4 regions of the Streptomyces sp. NPDC091387 genome follow, and region 4 is predicted to be linked to each of the others. Evidence: riboswitches for the same ligand, from Rfam matches in the RefSeq annotation. Region 4 holds a riboswitch; each other region holds the start of a gene.

Region 1 (5,785 bases), on a different contig from region 4:
CCAGCGGCGGAACCCTTGAGCCAGTCATCCTGGATGCGATGGAGCTGACGTCCGATCCGGACCTCCGGGCCCGCTTCGCGGCATCGGCCCATCGCATCCTGGCGGACCTGGTCCGCGAAGGCGCCGCACTGGGGTGGACCGGTCCCCCCTCGTTCGACGAGGTGTCGGAACTCCTCGACCACGTCTTCGCCGCGGTGCACGCGGCGGACGCCGCCCTGCGTGCCGCGTACCTGGACGGCCGGCTCGTCGGGCTGGGGTACTGGCTGCGCCATACGCGGCCCACTCATCGTCCGCACGCCGATCTCGAGAAGATCGCGGTGGCCGCCTCGGCCCACGGCCGCGGCATCGGCCGGGCACTGACCGCCGAGCTGATCGCGGATGCCGGGCGGGCGGGGATCGAGGTCCTCACGCTGGACGCCCGTGGCGACAACAGCGGTGCCCTGCGCCTCTACCGGTCGCTGGGCTTCACCGAGTACGGGCGGCTGCCCGACTTCGTCGCCGTCGGCGAACGCCGCTACGACAAGGTCTTCTGCATGTTGGACTTCCGCCAGGAGAGGTGACACGGCGCAATGGCGTCAGGTCGTCAGATCGCATGCCGTGGAGACGTTGAAGCGGCCCACTCGCGTTCCGTGGGCCTAGGCTGCCAGCCGGCACCCTCGCCACTATCACCGACCCAGGAGCGCGCAAGATGTTCGACCCCCTCCAGAAGCACCCGTATCCCGACGCGATCCGGCCGGACGAGGCGCCCGCCCCGCACGCGCTGCTCGCACCGCTGACCGGATTCCTGGGCACCTGGACCGGGCGGGGCCGCGGCGAGTATCCGACGCTCGCCGAGGAGTTCCGGTACGCGCAGGAGGTGACCTTCAGTCACGACGGGCGTCCCTTCCTCCACTACGAGACGCGCGCCTGGCTCATCGACGCGGAAGGCACCCCGCTGCGGCCGTCGGCCAGGGAGAGCGGCTGGTGGCGGATGCAGCCGGACGGGCGCGTGGAGGCGCTGATCACCCAGCCCACCGGTATCGCCGAGATCCTGACGGGCCGCGCGGCCGACGGTACGGCCGACCTCGCCACTCATCAGGTCGCGCTCGCCCCCACCGCCAAGGAGGTCAGCGCCACCCGCCGCCGCTACACCCTGACGGACGACGGCACGCTCGAATTCGTCCATGACCTCGCGGCGGTCGGTCTGCCGCTCCAGCACCACCTCTCGGCGCGGCTCCGACGCGAGGGCTGAAGCCGGGGTCGTGCCGGGACGTCTCGCAATCGGGCCCGCGCCTGCCCGCGGACGCGTGGCGTTGCCGTTGTCGGCCGGGCCCTCCTGCCCGAGGCCCTCACGAAGCCAGTCAAAATGTCCTGATTGAGTAATTAATCTGAGTAGTTACTAATAAACCTCAGAGTCCCTTTTCTGTGCCTCAAAAGTTACGAATATTGAGCAAATCGCCCTTTTCGGGCTCAGTGGCCAGCGTCACTCTCCCGGCTCCGGGCGCGGGGCGTCCGGCTTCGGTTCTCTGTTGCGCCAAGAAAGTTGACTTCCTCGTGAAGGTCTGATGGTGGGCGTTTCCTTTAATTGATCTTGCGAATCAATTGAGATCCGGAATTCAGGGCTTGTTTCGCTCGGTGTTTCTCGCTTACGGTCGCCGTCAATCCGGATGGAACGCCGAATCCTGCCGCCGTCCGGTAACCCGACCCACTCACGTACGGCAGGAGCGGGGGACCCAGGTTTGCCGCCGGTCCGGTATCCGGAGCGGCTAGGGGTGAAGTCGCCATCACGTGCGGCCGGACATCTCCAGTCCGAACCCGACAGCTCACCTCGCAGGCGGCGGAGAGGAAATGCGCCATGCCCATCATGGGTAAGCACCGTCGTTCCAAGTCCACCTCCCTGACCCGCGGTTTCATCGCCGTGAGCACGGGCGGAGTCGTTCTCGCGCTCCCCCTGATCGGGGCCGGATCGGCTTCTGCCGCACCGGCACACGCTGTCGTCGCGGAAAGGGCGGCGGCACCGACTTCCGTTGCGGCCAAGGGAATTGCCGTCAACAAGACGGAGTCCACCGTCTATTCCGTGATCTCCGGCGATTCGCTTTCCAAGATCGCCCGGGGACATTCCCTCAGTGGCGGCTGGGAGCGGCTCTACAAGGACAACCGGAGTGTGATCGGTGGAAACCCCGACCTGATTCACCCGGGCCTCAAGCTGACCATCGGCGCCAAGTCCGCGGCCGTCGCGCCCAAGGCGGCCCCCGCCGCCGAATCGAAGGCGAAGCCCGCGACGGAGTCCAAGCCCGCGGCCGACGCCTCGCAGTCGTCCGACCGGGCCGAGGGCACCGACCGCGCCGACCGTTCCCAGCGGACGGTCACGCCCATCGCCGAGGTGACCGACACCGCCGCTCCGGCCCAGGCCGCGACGGCGTACACCGACGACCTCGACGGCTGGATCAAGGAGTCGCTGGCCGTGATGGCCCAGAACGGCATCCCCGGCAGCTACGACGGCATCCACCGCAACGTCATCCGCGAGTCCTCGGGCAACCCGCAGATCGTCAACAACTGGGACTCGAACGCAGCCGCCGGCACCCCGTCCAAGGGCCTCCTCCAGGTGATCCAGCCCACCTTCGAGGCGTACCACGTGGCCGGTACCTCGACGGACATCCTCGACCCCGTCGCCAACATCACCGCAGCGTGCAACTACGCCGCGGCCACGTACGGCTCGATCGACAACGTCTTCGGGGCCTACTGACATACCGCCGCTCCGCCTTCGGGGGGAGCAGGACGCGCAGGGGTGGGAGGGAGCCGAGCGGCTCCCTCCCACCCCTTTTCTCGTGCCGTACAACCCTTACGCCTCATAGGCGGTCGAACGGGGCGCCAGGAAGGAAACGGGCCCTTCCCGGCGTCCCCCCGGACTCGCCCGGTCATCCTTGAACCGAGGAGCCGCTCGTGCGCACCAACCGTTCGGCCGCCATCGCGGCGGCCGCGTTCCTCCTGATGGCAGGGGCCGGCATCGCCGCCCCCTCCGCCTACGCCGGCACACCCGGCGGAACGCGTGCGAACGACCGCAACACCGATTTCAACGGCGACGGGTACGAGGACGTGCTCATCGGCGCGCCCGGCGGAACCGTCGGCGGTAAGAAGGGCGCGGGGTACGTGACCGTGCAGTACGGCGCGAAGACGGGCATCGGGACCTACAACCCCGTTGTGCTCAGCCAGAACACCACCGGGGTGCCGGGGGCCGCCGAGGCGGGAGACGGCTTCGGCAGCACCCTCGCCACCGGCGACCTGGACGGGGACGGCTACGACGACGCGATCGTCGGTCTGCCCGGCGAGGACATCGAGCCGGTGACCGACGCGGGCGGCATCGTCGTGCTGTGGGGATCCCCGAAGGGGCTCTCCGGCGCGGACAGCGACTGGCTGCAGGCCGACCAGCTCGCGGTCGGCGCCCGGTTCGGCAGCGCCCTCGCGGCGGCACACTTCAGCCCCGACATCCCGGGCGACCAGCTGGCCGTGACCGACCGCGACAACCTCGGCCTGTACCAGTACGACGCGGCGCCGCAGCGCACGTCCGCACGGTTGGTACCCGCATCGCGCCACCGCCTGACCCCCGGAACCCCGGGCCGCCCCATCGCGCCCAGGGCCATGACCACGGGCGACTACGACGGCAACGGCCTCGCCGACCTCGTCATCGCCGGAGTGAACACGGGCGAGGAAGCGGGCCACGGCTGGTCGTCGCTGTTCCTCGGCGAGGTCCAGGGACTCCGCTACGAGGGCGATCTGCGCGGCGGCCCGGCCGTCGCGTCCGGTGACATCAACAACGACGGCTACGACGACCTCGTCACCGGGGAGCCGAACAGCCCCGACGACGGCGGCGCCACCATGACCGGCGGAACCGTCGGCGTGTACTACGGCAGCGCCGGCGACGGGCCGGTCGGCGCCGGGGGTCCGGGCACCCCGCCGGTGTGGTGGACCCAGGACACCCCGGGCATCCCCGGCAAGGCCGAGGCCGGCGACGGCTGGGGGAGCGACCTCTCCGTGGCCGACATCAACGCCGACGGATACGCGGACGTGGCGATCGGCGCGCCGGGCGAGGACATCTACGACGTCGCGGACGCCGGCGCCGTGTGGGTGCTGCGCGGCTCGGCCGACGGGCTCACCGCCGCCGACGCGGCCTCCTGGGACCAGAACTCCGGGTTCGTGCTGGGCGTCGCGGAGAAGGGCGACCACTGGGGCGGCCAGGTCCGGCTGAGCGACCCGGACCGGAACGGCCGCCTCGGCCTGCTCGCCGCGGCGCCGGGTGAGGACGCGGGCAACGGCGTCATCTGGGCGTTCCGGGCGGACGCGGGCGGTGTGACGGTCCAAGGAGGGTGGACCTTCGACGGCGGATCCCTCGGCGGCCCGGCGGCCGGCGCCGCGTTCGGGACCGCGATCGACGACTAGGGAGTGGGGGTGGCCGGGCGGAGCCCTCGGGCCTGCCCGGCGGCCCTCCCCAACCGGGTGGGCGATGGCACTATGAACCTTTCATCCCGCGCGCTACCCTCCGCCGCATGATTTCCACGGTGGTCTGGGGTACCGGCAATGTCGGCCGCGCGGCCATCCGCGCCGTCGAGGCCCATCCGGCCCTGAAACTGGCGCACGTGCTTGTTCATGACCCCGGCAAGGTGGGCCGCGACGCGGGCGACCTCGCCGGGACCGGGCGCGATCTGGGCGTCGCGGCGACCGACGACATCGACGCGGTGCTGGCCACCGCTCCCGGCGCGGTCGTGTACGCGGCCTCCGGGGACATCCGCCCCGACGATGCGCTGGCCGACATCACCAGGGCGGTCCGGACGGGCGCCGTGGTCGTCACACCCGCCCTGTACGCGCTCTACGACCGGCGGGGCGCCCCGCCGGAGCTGCGCGAACCGGTCCTGGCCGCCGTCGCCGACGGCGGTGGCTCGCTGTTCGTCTCCGGTGTGGACCCCGGCTGGGGCAACGACGTACTGCCCCTGCTGATCAGCGGACTCGGGACCACGGTCGACGTGATCCGCTGCCAGGAGATCTTCGACTACTCCACCTACGACCAGCCCGACTCGGTCCGCCACCTGATCGGCATGGGACACCCCATGGAGTACGAGCCGCTGATGCTCGCGGCCTCCGTCCCGACGATGGTGTGGGGCGGACAGATACGGCTGATGGCCAGGGCCCTGGGCGTGGAGCTCGACGACATCCGCGAGACCATGGCCCGCCGGCCGCTGGAGACGACGGTGACCACCCGGACGATGGGCGAGTTCGAGGCGGGCACCCAGGGCGCGGTCCGCTTCGAGGTGCAGGGCATCGTCGAGGGCGAGCCCCGCATCGTCATCGAGCACATCACCCGCATCCACCCGTCCTGCGCCCCCGACTGGCCGTCGCCGCCCGACGGCGCCGGTGCCCACCGCGTGATCATCGAGGGCCGTCCGCGCATCGAGGTCACGGTCGAGGCCACCGACGAGGACGAGAACCGCTCGGCCGGCGGCAACGCCACCGCGGTCGGCCGGCTGGTGAACGCCATCGACTGGCTGGTGGACGCGGAACCCGGACTCTACGACGCACTCGACGTCCCCCTGCGCCCCGCAGCCGGCAGACTCGGAAGGAAACAGCCATGATCATCGACATACCCGAGGGTCAGGAACCGATCGGCTACGTATGGGGCGACATGGTCCCGGGCATCGGGATGGCCGCCGCGAACTTCTCCCTGTCGGTGTACGAGCACACCTCGCTGGGCCTGCGTGAGTTCGAGGCCGCCCGGCTGCGGATCGCGCAGATCAACGGGTGCCTGTTCTGCCTC
Region 2 (5,785 bases), on a different contig from region 4:
GCTCCAGGTAGAGGCTACTCGTCAAATGGTCAAGAACGACCACATCCAGATCAGAAGTGCTCGGAAATGAGAAGATAACGAAAGGTCCGGTGAGGCCGACATAGCCGCCGACCGTGAAGGGCAGCAACTGAAGTTGCACATGGGGTAGTTGAGCCAGCCGCACGAGATGGCGCAATTGCTCCCTCATCACCCGCGGGCCGCCGACCGCGCGCCTCAGCACCGCCTCGTCGAGCACCGCGCTCAGCCTCAGCGGCGGATCGCTCCGGAGCACCCCCTGCCGGGCCAGCCGCACCTCCACCAGCGAGTCCAGCTGGCCGGACGGCAGCCCGTCCAGCGCGGCCCGGGTCACCGCCCGCGCGTAGTCGGCGGTCTGCAACAGGCCCGGCACCACCGAGGTCTCCAGCGTGCGCGCGGTGCGCGCCTGTGACTCCAGGCTGATGAAGTCGCGGTACTGGGGCGGGATGAGGCCGCGGTAGGCATGCCACCAGCCCGCGCCACCCCCGCCCGCCGAACCGGCGAGCGCCTTCAGGACATCCCGCAACTGCGGGTCGTCCACTGCGTACGCGTCCAGCAGCCGGGTGACGTCCGCCGGCCGCACCCCACTGACACCCGTCTCGATCCGGCTCACCTTCGACTGGTGCCACCCGAGCAGTTGCGCGGCGTCCCGGCTGGTGAGCCCGGATGTATGGCGCAGACTCCGCAGCTCCTCCCCGAGCTTGCGGCGTCGCACCGCAGGACCGTGCTGCATGTGGTGCCTCCCTCCCACTCCCTGCCGAGCGGACAGTGTGCCGCTCCCGTACCGCGTCCAGCGAAGAGTTCACCGCTTTGAGCGACAGATATATGCATATCTTGGTGGATCGTCGTTACAGAGGGCAGCATCAGTGGCAATCTGGCGCGAAGCACAACACGGACCGATCGCGGGTCGGTTCCGGGTGGGAAAGGGGCGGCCGGCCATGGCGGACCATCAAGAGGCAAGCGTCACTCTGCCGAGCGAGCCGGTCTCGGTCTCCGCGGCCCGGAGGTATGTGGCCAGGGTGCTGGCCGAATGGGGACTGCCCGACGGGAACGAGGCCGCGGACACCATCCGGCTGATCGTCTCGGAGCTCGCGACCAACGCGGTCCAGCACACGTTCGGCCAGTCGCCCACCTTCACCGTGGACCTACGGCTGGAGCGCGAGGAACAGCTGTACCTCGGGGTGACGGACAGTCACCCCCGCTGGCCCCAGCGACTGCCCGCCGCCGTCCAGCAGGACAACGGGCGCGGCATGGTGATCATCCGCTCCCTGGCCAAGGAGTACGGTGGCCGGCTGACCGTCACACCCACCGCCGACGGCGGCAAGACCGTCTGGATCACCCTCCCCTGGAACGTCCCCGTCCAGGGCTGACCGGACCGGTGCCCCGCCGTCAGGGTCACTGCGGCGCGGCGGCCCGGCCGAATCCGCTGCGCAGCAGGGCCCGCAGGGTCGCCGCCGCGGCGCTCGACCGGTCACCGCGGTGCACCACCGAGATCGTCCGGCGGAACGCGGCGGGCTCCAGCCTCCGCACGGACAGCGGCGTCGGCGACATCGCCGCGACCATCTCGGGAACCACCGCGATGCCGATGCCCGCGCTGACCAGGGCGCACACCAGCGCGTAGCCGGGCGACTCGCAGACGACCGCCGGCAGGGCGCCCGCCGCGGCCAGCGCGTTCTCCACTCCGCGCCGCGGCGGATGCGTGGGCGCGCTGCTGATCAGTGGCCGGCCCGCCAGGTCCGTCACCGGAAGCCGCCCGCTGCCGTCGGCCAGGACCTGCCCGACAGCGGTGATCAGCACCAGTTCCTCGACCAGCAGGGGCTCGGCGCTGACGCCCGAGGGGAGCGGCGTCGCGGCGGCCGGTTCGTACGCGTGCGTCAGCGCGAGATCGACCTCGCCCGCCGCCACCGCCGCGACCCCGCCCGGCGGCTCGTACTCCGTGACGACCAGCTCCACGTCCGGATGTGCCCGGCGGAAGGCGCTCAGCACGGGAGGCAGCAGATGGATACCTGCCGTGGTGAAGGTGCCGACCCGCAGCCGTCCGCCGGAGAGCCCGGCCAGGCGGGCCAGCTCGTGGCGGGCCTGGTCCATCTCGTCCAGGACCCGTCGGGCCCGGCCGGCGAGCAGCTCGCCCGCGGCCGTGAGACGGGCGCCCCGGTGGTGCCGGACCAGCAGCGCGGCACCGGCCTCCCGCTCCAGCTTGGCGAGCTGCTGGGAGAGCGCGGGAGCGGTGTAGCCCAGGCGGGCGGCGGCCCGGGTGATCGAACCGGCCTCGGCGACCGCCACCAGTGCCGCGAGCCGTGTCGGGTCGTACATTAAGCATTCCTTTTGGCAGACCCACAAGATTGCAAGTACATGCTAAAGGCCGTTCGGGTCCAGGGTGGAGCCATGGACGCCCAACTGACTGCCTTCCTCGGAGTCGCCGCCGCCATGGTCGCGCTGCCCGGAGCTGATTTCACCGTCGTCGTGCGCAACGCCCTCGCCTCGCGGTCGGCGGGGGTGGCGACCGCGCTCGGTGTCGCCGGGGGCCTGCTCGTCCACACCGCGCTCGCCGTCGCCGGACTGGCCGCCGTACTGGTGGCGGTCCCGGTGCTGTTCCGTACGGTTCAGCTCCTCGGCGGGGCGTACGTGCTCTACCTGGGCATCAGCGCGCTGCGCACCGCCCTGCGCCGCGACGGGCGGGCGCACGCCGCCGAAGCCGCGGGGGAGCGGCCGGACGGCGGGCAGGCCGTCATCGGGACCCGACGCGCACTGCGCCAGGGCTTCCTGACCAACGCACTGAACCCCAAGGCGCCGGTGCTCTTCCTCAGCCTCCTTCCGCAGTTCGTCCCCACCGGGGCCGACCCGCTGCCCAGGACGCTGCTGCTGGCCGCGATCGTCGTGCTGCTCGCACTGGTCTGGTTCCCGGCCGTGGCGCTCCTGGTGGACCGCCTGGGCCGGTGGCTGCGCCGGCCGCGCACCGCCCGCGCGATCGAGGGCGGCAGCGGCGCGGCACTCACCGCACTCGGGGCTGTGCTGGTGACCGGTACCCTGCTGCGCTGACCTCAGGTGCGGATCCGATGGCGGGGCGGAGGCGTCAACGGACCCGCCCGTAGTAGACGCTCTTCGTCCAGATCCTCTCCAGCCGGACCACGGCGCCAGTCTTCGGCGAGTGCCAGATCTTGCCGCTGCCCGCGTAGATGCCCACGTGGAAGACGCTGCGGCCGGAGTGGAAGAAGACCAGGTCGCCGCGTTGCCGCTTCGAGGCCGAGATGTGGCGGGTCTTGTTGTACTGCTGCTGGGCCGTGCGCGGGAGACTTTTGCCCGCCTTCTTGAACGAGTACAGCGTCAGCCCTGAACAGTCGAAGCGGCTGGGGCCGCTCGCGCCCCACCGGTATGGCGATCCCTTTTTCGACGCGGCGATGTTGAGCGCCTTCATCGAATGGGTCGCGGCCTGGGCGTCGGTCACGGCGCCGGGGACGAACAGCGTGCCACCGACAGCGGCGAGAGTCATGACCGAGGCCGTCGCGGCCCGGCCGAGCAGAGACGGGACATGAACCTGCGCACTCATGCGCAACCCTTCGTCAGCCGCCTGTGAAGGATGACCTGTCGGGTTCGGGCTGGCGAAGTTGCCCGGCCGCACAAGGCGGCTTCACCCCGAGGGACAACCGGAGATCCGGTCGGCCCGTTGTGCTCGGGTCCTCCACTCCTGCCGATCCACTCCTGTCGACCAGGCATCCGGACAGCGGCAGGACTCGGCGTCCGCCCGGACCGCCCCGCCGCGGTGGCGGGGGCTTGTCGTCCCAGGGATCTTGACTCACCGAACGCCGGATTTCCGAGGTGAAACAGTGATATGTGAGGCTCGTCACGGCTGGGCTGTTCGGGTGGACAGGGGGCCTTTCGGGGCGTTGCCGGAGGCCCCCTGCCGGTGCCGTACCAGCGGCGGAACGGGAGATTTCACCCATAGCCCATCTCGAAAGCGCAAGTTGAGCTGTCCCTCGTGCGAGGTATCGCCTACGCCGAACGAGCGAGATAATTCGGTCCACCCGTCGGGCGTGTCGGCGCAGGTGAGTTGATCAACTCGTCCGGGCCGGCGGCACGGTGACCCGCCCGGCGCGACGCTCGCCGTCCAGTACCCGCAGCGCCCGCGTCAACGTGGCGGAGTGGATCCGGGCTTCACCCCGCTCATGCATCAACGCGAGCGCGTCCCGCAGCGCCGCGGCGTGCGAGGCGAGCGCCTGCGCGGCGCGCAGGGCCCGGTAGGTGTCGTCGGCGTGGGCCGGATTGATCCGGCCCACCTGGTCGACGACTTGCAGATAGCGGTCGATGAACTCGCCCTCCGCGCGGGTCAGGGCGGGCAGCGGCGGGAACTCCGGTGGCTGCATCGGGGGTTCACCGCGCGACGGGCGGCGGCGGCACGGGCCCCCGGCTCTGCACGATGTGGTCGATCAGCCCATAGGCCTTGGCGCCCTCGGCGTCGAGGATGAGATCGCGCTCGGTGTCGGCGGTGACCTGTTCGGCGGAGCGGCCGGTGTGACGGACCAGCATGCCCGTCAGCGTCTCGCGCATCCTGGCCAGTTCCCGGGCCTCGATCTCCAGATCGGATGGCTGTCCCTGTACCGGTTCGGCGAGTTCCGGCTGCTGCAGCACGACCCGTGCGCCGGGCAGCGCGTGCCGTCGGCCGGGGGCTCCCGCGGCCAGCAGTACGGCCGCTGCGGCGCCCGCCTGGCCGAGGCAGAAGGTCTCCACCTCGCAGGTGAGGAACGCCATCGTGTCGTAGACGGCGGTCATGGCTCCGAACGAGCCGCCGGGGGAGTTGATGTAGAGCTGGATGGGCCGGTCGGGTTCGTTGTGTTCCAGGTACATGAACTGGGCGACCAGGTCGTTGGCCGCGACGTCGTCGACCGGAGTGCCCAGGAAGACGACCCGTTCGGCCAGCAGCTTGGAGTACGGGTCGAGCGTGCGGGTCCCCTGGGACGTGCGCTCGGTGAACTCGGGCAGTACGTAGCGGGCGGCGGGGCGGTACATGGCGAAGACCTCTCCTCCGGGGCGCGCAGGGGTCCGTGAGGCCGCCTGCGCGCGCGTCTGTAGAAAATGTACAGGACGTACAGAAGGCTATGAGGTGGTGGTCAACTGGCTGACCGCGCCCACGCACTTGTGGCGGGTGGATCGCTGGGCCGGGGAGTGGACGGTGGAGGAAGACTTCGCGATCGAGCCGGAGTTGCTCAACGACGACCATCTGGGCCGGGCCCCGGATGCCGTTGCCTCGCACCTGACGGAGATCACCGACAGCGTCGGGCCCGGGCGATCAGCGAGTTCGGCATTGATGTCTCCACGTTCCACTGGGACATGACATCGATGTCGCTGTATGGCGCCTACCCGGCCGAGGAATATCCCCGCATCAAGCACGGCCGTCCCAAGGGCCGCCGCCGCGACCTCAAGCAGACCCAGACCGGACTGGCGGTGACCGGCGCGGCGGCATCCCGCTGCTGTCCCGCGTCATCGAGGGCGGAGCCGCGGAGATCTCGCAGATCACCGGCACCATGAAGAGTCTGCGCGCGATGGCCAGGCCGAAGAAGTTCTTGCTGATCGCCGATTGCAAGCTCATCTCGTACGGCAACGTCACTGCCCTGATCAAGGCCGGGACCGATTTCATCGCCCCGGCCCCCGCTTCCAAGGTCGAGGACGCGGCCTACGCCGCCCTCGGCCCTGAACCGGCCTCCGTCATGGACGACACCCCGGCCCGCGGCGAGGACACCCCCCGGAGCGCACGAGACCTACCGGATCCCGGAGG
Region 3 (5,785 bases), on a different contig from region 4:
TCGCACCCGGATTCGACGGCCCCACCCGGCAGGAGTGGGAGTCGGCCGTGCGGCACCCGGGGGTCAGACGAGGAGCTTCGTCTTCGCCTGCAGGTACTCCTCGTCCGTGATCGCGCCCTTGTCCTTGAGCTCGGCGAGTCTCGTCAGGTCCTCGACGTGGTTGCTCCTCGTCGCACCGCCCGGGGTATCCGTGCCCGCCGCGTCCCGCACGTACGCCTTGAAGGCCGCGTCCCGCTCCCTGGCGTCCTTCGCGTCGCGCGTCCCCATGGATTTACCGCGGACGATGACGTAGATCAGGACGCCCAGGTACGGCAGCACCAGGGTCAGGATCAGCCAAGCGGCCTTGGCCAGTCCGCCCAGGTCGTCGCTGCGGAAGATGTCCATGATGACGCGGAAGAGAAGGAACATCCACATGATCCAGAGGAAGAACCAGAGCATGGTCCAGAAGAGGTTGAGCAGCGGGTAGTCGTCCATCGTCCACTCCAGGGAGCCGCGTCGAACGGGTGAATACGAAATAATTCATACCACCGCATTTCGCCCCTCGCCCGGCGGGTGAAGTTCGAGGCGGACGGAAGCGCGTACGCCGAACGGGCCCTCGCCCAGGCGTACCCCAACACGGCCCGCGCGGTCTCGCTGCGGGAAGGCAACCAGGAACTCATCGCGGCCAACCGCATCGTGGAGAACCTGCCGGCGCTGGCCGACGCGGCCGCCCGCGGGATGTCGGGAGCCAGCCTCACCGTGCTCAACGGCACCGACGGTGTCAACGAGATGGCGGCGGGCGTCGTCGGCCAGGGGCTGGCGCTCCTTCAGTCGCTCCAGCGCGGCACGGACACGGGCGCGACCGCGGACCGCGACATGCGCAACCGGGACCAGGACCAGGAAGAAGGCCCGGACCGGGACCGGACGCCCCGGATCGCCGACGCGGAATGACACGGTCCCGGTCCCGGGTACGGCTCCGACTCCGGCTAGGGCTACGGCTCCGGTACGGCGACCGGGGGCGCGGCCGCCTTCGCCGCCGCCTCCGCACGCGCGGCCGACGTGACCTTCCGGTGGTGCGCGAGGATTCCTATGAAGCCCGCGAGGAACCCGCTGACCAGGCCGGATGCCGCGTGGTTGACCGCGTTGACCGATTCGCTGTCCGGCATTCCGAAGATCGCGTAATTGACTCCCGCACTCATCACCGCCCCGATCGCTCCACCGATCACGCCGCTGATGACGGCACCGCGCAGCGGTGAGGCCGGAGTGGCCGCGGGGGCGGACACGGGGACGGGGGCGGGAGTGAGCGGTGCGGTCATCGGCGGAGGCCCTCCAGACAGGCTGCGATGAGAGACCGGGAGCGGTTCGCGGGGCACGGTGAAGCGCGCGGCCCCGGGTCTGCTCGCACGGGCAGCCCACCGGTCCGGGGGATGCAGCAGATACCTTGCGGCAGAACACGTGTTCCTCGCAACACCTTCTCAATTTCGACACGTTGGCGTTCCTGGCGCGTTCCGTCGGGAGGACGGTCGCGGGCGGGGAGAGGGGAGCGAGGGGGCGGGGAGAGGGGAGGGCGCGGGTGAGGCGGACGGGGAGCAGGGGGAGCGTGCGCGGGGTGGTCACGAGTGCGTCGAACATGCCGTAGAGTTGTGTTTACCGACGCGGGGTGGAGCAGCTCGGTAGCTCGCTGGGCTCATAACCCAGAGGTCGCAGGTTCAAATCCTGTCCCCGCTACTGAAGAACGAGACCCGGCACGCACAGCGTGCCGGGTCTCGTTCGTTTGTGCATGTGTATGTTCGCCGGGCCATCGGCCCACGGCCGGTGCGACCCGCGCCGCGCACCTACTCCCACTGGCCGTCGAGGAGTAGACCTCCGCCCGTGGTCCGGGAAGTCTGGGGGTGGTGCGCGGTACCGTCCGCGGCCCTGAGCGCACCGGGCGGGAGAGCACAGGTGGGGAAGCGGGAGCAGCGGCGGGGGAGGCGCACCGACGAGGTCCGGAACCGCCGGCTCGTCCGGGCGCTGCCCGGCCTGGTGATCGTCATCGCATTGGTGTTCGACTTCTTCACCCCGCCCGCCTTCACGGCTGTCCCGCTCTTCGCCGCGGCCCCGCTGATCGCCGCGCCGTTCTTCTCGCTGGCGGGCACCATCCGGGTCGGAGCCGCCTCGCTGGTGGCCATCGCGGCGCTGCGGCTCTACCACGGCTCCCTGTTCCAGGTCGTGCCGTCCATCGAGCTCCTCACGGTCTTCACCGTCTCCGTGCTCGCGGTCTTCATCAACGGCGTCGTGCGGCGCAGCAACGAGCAGCTGGCGTCCGCGCGGGTCATCGCGGAGACCGCCATGCGCGCGGTGCTGCCGACGCCGTCCGACCGGATCGGCGGACTGTACGTGGCCGCGCGGTACGAGGCGGCGCAGGCGGACGAGTTCGTCGGCGGCGACCTGTTCTCGGTCACGGACACCCCGTACGGGGTGCGGCTGGTGGTCGGGGACGTGCGCGGCAAGGGGCTGGACGCGGTCGAGGCGGTGGCGGTGATCATCGGCGCGTTCCGGGAGGCCGCCGAGCAGGAGCGGTCGCTGGAGGGGGTGGCTCAGCGGCTGGAGCGTGCGCTGGCGCGGGAATCGAGCAGAAGGGGCGGCCTCGACGCGGTCGAGGGGTTCATCACCGCCGTCCTGGCCGAGATCCCGCCGGGGGCGACCCGGGTGCGGATCGTCAACCGCGGCCACCCCGAACCGCTGCTGCTGCACTCGGACGGGGCGCTGGAGGTGCTGCGGCCCACGCTGCCCGCGCTGCCCCTGGGGATGGACCTGGGCGTGTGGCCGGACCGCTCCGACGAGTGGGAGCTGCCCGCCGGGGCGACGCTCCTCCTGTACACGGACGGCCTCTCCGAGGCCCGGGACGCCGCCGGGGTCTTCTACGACCCCGCGGAGCGGCTGCGCGGGCGGATCTTCCCGGGTCCCGAGGAACTGCTGTCGGCGCTGACCGATGACGTACGGCTGCACACCGGTGGGGTGACGACCGACGACATGGCGCTGCTCGCGGTCGTGCGCCCCACCGAGGGTCAGCCGGAGCGGCGCACGACCGTGAAGATCGTGGGTCTGGGGGGCGGTGCCGGGTGAAGGCGGAGGGGAGGACGGGGGAGAGTGCGCGGGGAAGTGGGGGAGGAGGCGCGGCCGATGCCACCGTGCGTAACCGTAAGGAACCCCTCCGCATAACATTTGACGCAACGTCAGAAAACAGATAACGATTGAGGGGCGATCAACTCGTCCGATTCCACCCGGTTGTGTCCCGTAAAGTCCAGGCCAAAGACGGGAATGATCAGTTGGAACGGCTTGGAATCGGACCCGTGTGTCTATTAACGTTCGATAACGCAGCGCGGTTGTCCCAGCCGCCGTCAGAGGCGGCACCGTGCGCGAGCGCCGAATTCCGCAAGGGAACCGGGGAACCACCTACATGGGGTGAATCGGGCATCTCTGTCTCGTCGAGAGACGGAGGGACCCGTAGGAGACCTTCCTGCTCCGAACCCGTCAGCTAACCCGGTAGGCGAGAAGGAAGGAAAGGAGTGCGCCCCAGTGGCGTCCAACAAGCCTGCCCCCGAAGCCCCCTCCCGGTTCGCACCCGAACTCGGAAACGACTTCGGAACCGGGCCCGGTGCCGTCTACGGCACCCACCACGGAACCGTTTACGGGACCGACTACGGAACCGCTTACGGAACCGATCGGGGCAGCGAGTTCGGCAACGTCTTCCCTGCCGAAGAGGCCGAGTCCGGCAAGGCGTGGGAGGAATGGAACCCCACGGAGGAGTCCGTCCGCCCCGTACGCGGCAAGCACCGCGTCGCCAAGCAGCGCAACGGTCTCGCCCGTAGCTCCACCGTTCTCGGCGTCGGTGTCATCGCGGCCGTCGGCGCGGGCGGCATGGCCTCCGCACAGAGCAAGCCGCCGGTCTCCATCTCCCTTCCCGACGCCATCTCGGACAAGCTCCCCGAGGCCAAGTCCCTGCCGGGCGTCGGCGCACTGTTCTCCAGCGGCTCCGAGGCGGAGAAGGCCGGGGCCGAGACCGCCTCCGCCCCGCTGACGACGGCCGGCATCACCACCACAGAGGCCGAGCAGGGCACGACGGACGCCGGCGAGGCGCTCCGCGCCCGCATCCTCCAGCAGGCCGAGCAGCAGCAGGACTCCGCCGACGCGGAGGCCAAGGCGGCCCAGGAGAAGGACGCCGCGGAGAAGGCGGCCACCGAGGCGAAGAAGCAGCAGGACGCCGCGGAGGCCAAGGTCGCCGCCGCGAAGAAGAAGGCGGAGGCGGAGGCCAAGAAGAAGGCGGAGGCAGCTCGGCTCGCCAAGCTCGCCGCCGGCTACGCCATCCCCACCTCCTCGTACACGATCACCTCGACCTTCGGCGAGGCCGGTTCGATGTGGTCCTCCGGCTACCACACGGGCCTCGACTTCGCCGCTCCGACAGGTACCCCGATCAAGGCCATCCACACCGGCACCGTCAAGTCGGCAGGCTGGTCCGGTGCTTACGGCTACCGCACGGTCCTGGAGCTCGACGACGGTACGGAGCTGTGGTTCTGCCACCAGTCCTCGATCGGTGTCGGCGTCGGCCAGAAGGTCACCACCGGGGACACCATCGGGCGCGTCGGCGCGACCGGCAACGTGACCGGCCCGCACCTCCACCTCGAGGTCCACACCCCGGACGGCAGCGGGATCGACCCGATGAGCTGGCTGCGCGCCCGTGGCCTGACGGTCTGAGCGGACTGAACCCCGGCAGTCCTGACGCTCCCCCCCGACGTCAGGGCTGCCGGTCCGCTGCCGTAGCTGTACACGGCACGGAATAGCGGAGGCGGGGGAACGGGTTGTTCCCTCCATGACTTCTCTCCGCAAGCTCGGATCGTCCAGCCTGCAGGTCTTCCCGCTCGCCCTCGGCGGCAACGTCTTCGGCTGGACCGCCGACGAGGCGCAGTCCTTCGCCGTGCTCGACGCGTACGCGGCGGCCGGCGGCAACTTCATCGACACCGCCGACACGTACTCCTCCTGGGTCCCCGGTAACGAGGGCGGCGAGTCGGAGACCCTCATCGGCAAGTGGCTCGCGTCGCGGGGCAACCGTTCCGACATCGTCGTGGCCACCAAGGTCGGCGCCCACCCCTCGTACAAGGGACTCTCCCCCGCCACCATCAAGGCCGCGGCCGAGGAGTCGCTGCGCCGCCTCGGTACCGACCACATCGATCTCTACTACACGCACTTCGACGACGAGACGGTCCCGGTCGAGGAGATCATCACCGCCCTGGACCAGCTGGTGAAGGACGGCAAGGTCCGCGAGATCGCCGTCTCCAACATCGGCCCGGAGCGGCTCCGCGCCTCGCTGGACTTCTCCGAGCGCGAGGGACTGGCCCGCTACGTGGCCCTGCAGCCGCACTACAACCTCGTTTCCAGGGACACCTACGAGGGCGAGCTCCAGGACACCGCCGCGCGTGCCGGGCTCGCCGCCGTCCCGTACTCCGCCCTCGCCTCCGGCTTCCTCACCGGCAAGTACCGCCCCGGTACGACCGTGGACAGCGCACGCGCCGGAAAGGCGGGCGAGCACCTGGAGTCGGAGCGTGGACGGAAGGTCCTGGCCGCGCTCGACAAGGTGGCGCAGGAGCGGAACGCCGAGATCGCGACCGTGGCGCTGGCCTGGCTGGCCGCCCAGTCGACCGTCGCCGCCCCGATCGCCTCCGCCCGCACGGTCGAGCAGCTGCCCGCGCTGGTGGCCGTCGCCGATCTGCGGCTCACGGACCAGGAGCTGACCGAGCTCACCGAGGCATCCGCCTAGAACCGTTCG
Region 4 (5,785 bases):
CCACCAGCTTCGAGCGGACCAACTACTTCGAGACGATGCCCACGCATCAGCTGGAACTGGCCCTGTGGCTCGAGGCCGACCGGATGGGCTCGCTGCTCGCCGCGCTCGACGAGGAGTCCATGGAGAACCAGCGCGACGTCGTCAAGAACGAGCGCCGCCAGCGCTACGACAACGTCCCGTACGGCACCGCGTTCGAGAAGCTGACCGCCCTCGCCTACCCGGAGGGCCACCCGTACCACCACACCCCGATCGGCTCGATGACCGACCTGGACGCGGCGACGCTCGAGGACGCGCGGACCTTCTTCCGTACGTACTACGCGCCCAACAACGCGGTGCTCTCGGTCGTCGGCGACATCGACCCGGAGCAGACGCTCGCCTGGATCGAGAAGTACTTCGGCACCATCCCGTCGCACGACGGCAAGCAGCCGCCGCGGGACGGTTCACTGCCCGAGGTCATGGGCGGTGAGCTGCGCGAGGAGGTCCGCGAGGAGGTCCCGGCGCGTGCGCTGATGGCCGCCTACCGGCTGCCGCAGGACGGCACCCGTGAGTGCGACGCCGCGGATCTCGCGCTGACCGTGCTGGGCGGCGGCGAGTCGTCCCGGCTGCACAACCGTCTGGTCCGCCGCGACCGGACGGCCGTCGCGGCCGGATTCGGACTGCTGCGGCTGGCCGGTGCGCCCTCGCTGGGCTGGCTGGACGTCAAGACGTCCGGCGGCGTCGAGGTGGCGCAGATCGAGTCCGCGGTCGACGAGGAGCTCGCCCGGTTCGCCGAGGAGGGCCCCTCGCCCGAGGAGATGGAGCGCGCCCAGGCACAGCTGGAGCGCGAGTGGCTGGACCGGCTCGGTACGGTCGCGGGCCGGGCCGACGAACTGTGCCGGTTCGCCGTGCTGTTCGGTGACCCGCAGCTCGCCCTGACCGCCGTGCACCGGGTGCTCGACGTCACCGCGGAGGAGGTCCGGGCGGCCGCCAGGGCCCAGCTGAGGCCCGACAACCGGGCGGTGCTGGTCTATGAGCCGGTCGAGTCGGCGGAGCCCGCAGAGGACGCCGACGCAGCCAACGACACCGACGCGCACGAAGGAGCGGACAAGTGACCGACGCTGCCGCGACTGGAGTTTCGATGCAGTACCACCCGCAGCCCGCCCCCGGAGAGGCCAGGCCCTGGGCCTTCCCCGCACCCGAGCGCGGTGCCCTGCCCAACGGCCTCACGGTGCTGCGCTGCCACCGCCCCGGCCAGCAGGTCGTCGCCGTCGAGATCTTCCTCGAAGCCCCGCTGGACGCCGAGCCCGAGGGCCTGGACGGGGTGGCCACGATCATGTCGCGCGCCCTGTCCGAGGGCACCGACAAGCACAGCGCCGAGGAGTTCGCCGCCGAGCTGGAGCGGTGCGGCGCCACCCTGGACGCCCACGCCGACCACCCCGGCGTCCGGGTCTCCCTGGAGGTTCCCGCCTCCCGGCTGGCCAAGGCGCTCGGCCTGGTCGCGGAGGCCCTGCGGGCACCGGCCTTCGCCGACAGCGAGATCGAGCGGCTGGTGAACAACCGGCTCGACGAGATCCCGCACGAGCAGGCGAACCCCGCGCGGCGCGCCGCCAAGCAGCTCTCCAAGGAGCTCTTCCCGGCCACGGCCCGCATGTCGCGCCCGCGTCAGGGCACCGAGAAGACCGTGGAGCGGATCGACTCCGCGGCCGTGCGCGCCTTCTACGACGCCCACGTCCGGCCGTCCACCGCGACCGCCGTGGTCGTCGGCGACCTCACCGGCATCGACCTGGACGCCCTGCTCGCCGACACCGTCGGCGACTGGTCGGGCAACACGGCGGAGCCCCGCCCGGTCCCGCCGATCACCGCCGACGACACCGGCCGGGTGGTGATCGTGGACCGACCCGGAGCGGTCCAGACCCAGCTGCTCCTCGGCCGGATCGGCGCCGACCGGCACGACAGCGTCTGGCCCGCCCAGGTGCTCGGCACGTACTGCCTGGGCGGCACGCTGACCTCCCGCCTGGACCGGGTGCTGCGCGAGGAGAAGGGCTACACCTACGGCGTGCGCGCCTTCGCCCAGGTGCTGCGCTCCTCCGCCAGGGACGCCGCCTCTGGGTCGACCGGCGCCGCGATGCTCGCCATCAGCGGCTCGGTGGACACGGAGTCCACCGGGCCGGCGCTGGAGGATCTGTGGAAGGTGCTGCGGACGCTGGCCGCGGAGGGCCTCACGGACGCCGAGCGCGAGACGGCCGTGCAGAACCTCGTGGGCGTCGCACCGCTGAAGTTCGAGACGGCGGCCTCCGTCGCCGCGACCCTCGCGGACCAGGTCGAGCAGCACCTCCCGGACGACTACCAGGCGCAGCTGTACGCGCGCCTCGCGGACACCGGCACGGTGGAGGCGACGGCAGCCGTGGTCAACGCCTTCCCGGGCGACCGGCTGGTCACGGTCCTCGTCGGGGACGCCGCGCAGATCGAGGAGCCCGTGAGGGCCCTCGGCATCGGAGAGGTCTCGGTCGTCACCGGCTGACCGGTCACTCTCCCCGGTAACGGGACAAAAGGAAGGTCCTGGCGGATCACTGACCGCCGGGGCCTTCCTCTTTTGTCCGGTTTTGCGGGGGAGGTTGCCTGTCCGCCCTGTGGGATGTGCTACAAAACCGCCTGTCCGTTTGGTGTGGGGAAGTGCCCCCGTTTAACGTCGGCCCGGCTGTCCGTCACTCGTATGCCGCATCCGCGACGTACCGGGCAGCCATCGCCGAGTCCCCGTCAGGCGCGAGCCGGGGGAGCCGGGGACCCGCGCAGTCCCTGGGGTGAATCGGATGCCCATGCCTCGGTGAGGCCGGGGGATCCGTAGGAGACCTTCCTGCTCCGAACCCGTCAGCTAACCCGGTAGGCGAGAAGGAAGGAAAGGACCAGCCACTTCATGGCGTTCACCCGTGCCACCGGGAAGCACCGTGCCCCGAGCCGTCTGACGCGCTGCGGCGCGAAGGCCGTCGGCATCGCGACCCTGGCCACCACCGGCGTCATCGGCTCCCTGGCCTCCCCGGCCCTCGCCGCCGACACCGAGACCCCCGACGCCGAAGAGGCAGGCCTCTCCCAGCTCATCGCCATCGAGGGCGACCTGGCCGACCGGATCGACGCGCAGGCGGACGCGCAGCGGCACCAGGCCGACGCCGCCGCGAAGGCGAAGGCGGAAGCCAGGGCGAAGGCCGAGGCGAAGAAGAAGGCGGACGCCAAGAAGAAGGCCGACGCCAGGGCCAGGGCTGCCGCGAAGGCCGAGGCCGCCGCCAAGGCCGAGGAGGCCCGTGCGGGCGAGGTGCGTGTCGCCCGCTCCGCCGAGCGCGCCCGGCTGGGCACCTTCCAGCTCCCCGTCGCGGGTTCCCGCGTGAGCACCGGCTACCAGGCCGGCGGCTCCCTGTGGTCCTCCGGCAGCCACTCCGGCATCGACTTCCACGCCGTGTCCGGCAGCTCGGTCGTCGCCGTCGGCGCGGGTACGGTCGTCGAGGCCGGCTGGGGCGGCGCGTACGGCAACAACATCGTGCTCCGGATGACGGACGGCACGTACACCCAGTACGGCCACCTCTCCTCGATCGGCGTCTCCGTCGGCCAGAGCGTCGGGCAGGGGCAGCGGATCGGCCTCTCCGGCTCCACCGGCAACTCCACCGGACCGCACCTCCACTTCGAGGCCCGGACCACGCCGTCGTACGGCTCCGACATGGACCCGGTCGCCTATCTGCGCGCCCACGGCGTCACCGTCTGACCGGCACGAAGCACCTCGGTGAAAGGCCCCGCAGCCCGCCGGGGCCTTCGTCGTGCCCAAAAGATATTCATGAATTTCGACCCGGCATCGGAAATACGAGCGCATTGCAATAGAGTCACAGGACAGGCGTCGATCGGCCGCGTTCCGCGGGGATTAAGGCGGAGGTTCGGACATGCGCATTCCGGCGCATTCGGTATGCACGGCAATCCGTGACGACATCGTCTCCGGTGTCTTCGAGCGCGGCAGCCGACTCACCGAGGAGGTGCTCGCACGCCGTTACGGGGTCTCCCGCGTCCCGGTGCGCGAAGCGCTGCGCACCCTGGAGTCCGAGGGCTTCGTGGTCACCCGCAGGCATGCCGGGGCCTGCGTCGCCGAGCCCGACGAGCAGGAGGCCGCCGACCTGCTGGAGGTCCGGATGCTGCTGGAGCCGCTCGGCGCGGCCCGTGCCGCCCAGCGCCGCACCGACGCCCACCTCAAGGTGCTGCGCGGCCTGGTCAGGCTGGGGCAGGAGCGGGCCCGCCGGGGCGAGGGCGAGGACCTGCGGTCACTGGGCGGCTGGTTCCACGAGACCCTGGCCCAGGCCTCCGGCAGCCCCGGCCTGATCGCACTGCTCACCCAGCTCCGGCACAAGATCGCCTGGATGTACGCGGTCGACCAGCCGGCCCGCCCCGCCGACTCCTGGGCCGAGCACGGGGCCATCGTGGACGCCGTGGCGCGCGGCGACGCGGAACGCGCGCGGGCGCTGGCCGCCCAGCACGCCGAGCGGGCCACCGCCGCGCACCGGCTGCGCCGCCCCGACCTGCCGGGTGCCGCCGCCATCCCCCGTGCCGGCCGGGTGAGGACTTCGCAACATGCCGTAAACACCCCGAGCGGCCGGCATTAACAAGAGGGCCGTATACAAAGAGCAGGCATTCAGTGGGGCTTTCTTCTTGCTGCTCTGAATTCTGACGCGCGGGTCTTTATCTGTGATCCGTCATTCCCGCGCACACGAAAGAGCCGCGACTCCCGGTCGGGGGTGTCGCGGCTCTTTCGCAAGAATTCCGGCGGTCGTGACCGCTGGGTCAGACGGTCTCCGGAAGCTCGTCGAGCCCCTCGGCGACCAGCTTGGACAGGCGGTCCAGAGCGGCTTCGGCGTTGTCGGCGTCGGACGCGAGGACGATCTCCTCGCCGCCCTGGGCGCCGAGCCCGAGCACCGCGAGCATGGACGCGGCGTTCACCGGGTTGCCGTCGGCCTTGGCGATCGTCACGGGTATGCCGGAGGCCGTGGCGGCACGGACGAAGATGGATGCGGGGCGGGCGTGCAGGCCCTCGGCCCAACCGACGTTGACGCGGCGCTCAGCCATGGTTCTGCCCTTCACGAATCAATGGTTGTCTAGACCAGTCTCTCATGCAGTGCCCGATGCTCCGGCCGACCCGCGGCCCGTCCGCGCGGGTGCCGGGGCCGGGTCGAACCGTCGATCGGCCACCCCCAGACTGCCCCGGCCCCGACACCCACGCGACCGCTGACAGAGCCGTACGCTTTGCCCATGGAGCCCTCTCCGGAGCAGAGTCCGCATCACGTCTACCCCGACCACTGGGAGGCGGACGTGGTGCTCCGCGACGGCGGCACCGCGCGGATCAGGCCGATCACCACGGACGATGCCGAACGGCTGGTCAGCTTCTACGAGCAGGTGTCCCCGGAGTCGAAGTACTACCGCTTCTTCGCTCCCTACCCCCGGCTCTCCGCCAAGGACGTCCACCGCTTCACCCACCACGACTACGTCGACCGGGTGGGACTCGCCGTCACGGTGGGCGGCGAGTTCATCGCCACGGTCCGCTTCGACCGGATCGACGCCACGGGCAGGCCCGCGTCGGCCCCGGCGGACGAGGCCGAGGTCGCCTTCCTCGTCCAGGACGCGCATCAGGGCCGCGGCGTCGCCTCCACACTGCTCGAACACATCGCGGCCGTCGCCCGCGAGCGCGGCATCCGGCGCTTCGCCGCCGAGGTACTGCCCGCCAACAACAAGATGATCAAGGTGTTCCGGGACGCCGGGTACACCCAGCAGCGCAGCTTCG

The links. Region 4 has a riboswitch for cyclic di-AMP ahead of ACIQM0_RS28965 (M23 family metallopeptidase). Riboswitches for the same ligand answer to the same signal wherever they lie in the genome.
Region 1: it holds a riboswitch for cyclic di-AMP, as region 4 does, so the genes downstream of both, ACIQM0_RS09750 (transglycosylase SLT domain-containing protein) here and ACIQM0_RS28965 (M23 family metallopeptidase) in region 4, are expected to answer to the same signal.
Region 2: it holds a riboswitch for cyclic di-AMP, as region 4 does, so the genes downstream of both, ACIQM0_RS10415 (C40 family peptidase) here and ACIQM0_RS28965 (M23 family metallopeptidase) in region 4, are expected to answer to the same signal.
Region 3: it holds a riboswitch for cyclic di-AMP, as region 4 does, so the genes downstream of both, ACIQM0_RS36195 (M23 family metallopeptidase) here and ACIQM0_RS28965 (M23 family metallopeptidase) in region 4, are expected to answer to the same signal.

The regions. Positions count from the first base shown of each region.
Region 1 is NZ_JBIVTZ010000004.1:82,020-87,804, reverse strand. It holds gene ACIQM0_RS09760 (GNAT family N-acetyltransferase) at 1-560, shown strand, start outside; gene ACIQM0_RS09755 (FABP family protein) at 689-1,231, shown strand; cyclic di-AMP (ydaO/yuaA leader) riboswitch at 1,643-1,829, shown strand; gene ACIQM0_RS09750 (transglycosylase SLT domain-containing protein) at 1,835-2,725, shown strand; gene ACIQM0_RS09745 (esterase) at 2,923-4,416, shown strand; gene ACIQM0_RS09740 (dihydrodipicolinate reductase) at 4,524-5,603, shown strand; gene ACIQM0_RS09735 (carboxymuconolactone decarboxylase family protein) at 5,600-5,785, shown strand, end outside.
Region 2 is NZ_JBIVTZ010000004.1:222,911-228,695, reverse strand. It holds gene ACIQM0_RS10435 (helix-turn-helix domain-containing protein) at 1-748, opposite strand, end outside; gene ACIQM0_RS10430 (ATP-binding protein) at 954-1,385, shown strand; gene ACIQM0_RS10425 (LysR family transcriptional regulator) at 1,411-2,328, opposite strand; gene ACIQM0_RS10420 (LysE family translocator) at 2,401-3,054, shown strand; gene ACIQM0_RS10415 (C40 family peptidase) at 3,089-3,562, opposite strand; cyclic di-AMP (ydaO/yuaA leader) riboswitch at 3,566-3,762, opposite strand; gene ACIQM0_RS10410 (hypothetical protein) at 4,068-4,376, opposite strand; gene ACIQM0_RS10405 (ATP-dependent Clp protease proteolytic subunit) at 4,384-5,019, opposite strand; gene ACIQM0_RS10400 (hypothetical protein) at 5,114-5,344, shown strand.
Region 3 is NZ_JBIVTZ010000027.1:59,518-65,302, forward strand. It holds gene ACIQM0_RS36165 (NAD(P)/FAD-dependent oxidoreductase) at 1-110, shown strand, start outside; gene ACIQM0_RS36170 (SHOCT domain-containing protein) at 64-474, opposite strand; gene ACIQM0_RS36175 (hypothetical protein) at 553-930, shown strand; gene ACIQM0_RS36180 (hypothetical protein) at 972-1,295, opposite strand; tRNA gene ACIQM0_RS36185 (tRNA-Met) at 1,634-1,707, shown strand; gene ACIQM0_RS36190 (PP2C family protein-serine/threonine phosphatase) at 1,924-3,087, shown strand; cyclic di-AMP (ydaO/yuaA leader) riboswitch at 3,376-3,529, shown strand; gene ACIQM0_RS36195 (M23 family metallopeptidase) at 3,541-4,716, shown strand; gene ACIQM0_RS36200 (aldo/keto reductase) at 4,832-5,776, shown strand.
Region 4 is NZ_JBIVTZ010000015.1:130,228-136,012, reverse strand. It holds gene ACIQM0_RS28975 (pitrilysin family protein) at 1-1,091, shown strand, start outside; gene ACIQM0_RS28970 (M16 family metallopeptidase) at 1,118-2,500, shown strand; cyclic di-AMP (ydaO/yuaA leader) riboswitch at 2,714-2,880, shown strand; gene ACIQM0_RS28965 (M23 family metallopeptidase) at 2,894-3,730, shown strand; gene ACIQM0_RS28960 (GntR family transcriptional regulator) at 3,903-4,613, shown strand; gene ACIQM0_RS28955 (HPr family phosphocarrier protein) at 4,792-5,073, opposite strand; gene ACIQM0_RS28950 (GNAT family N-acetyltransferase) at 5,257-5,785, shown strand, end outside.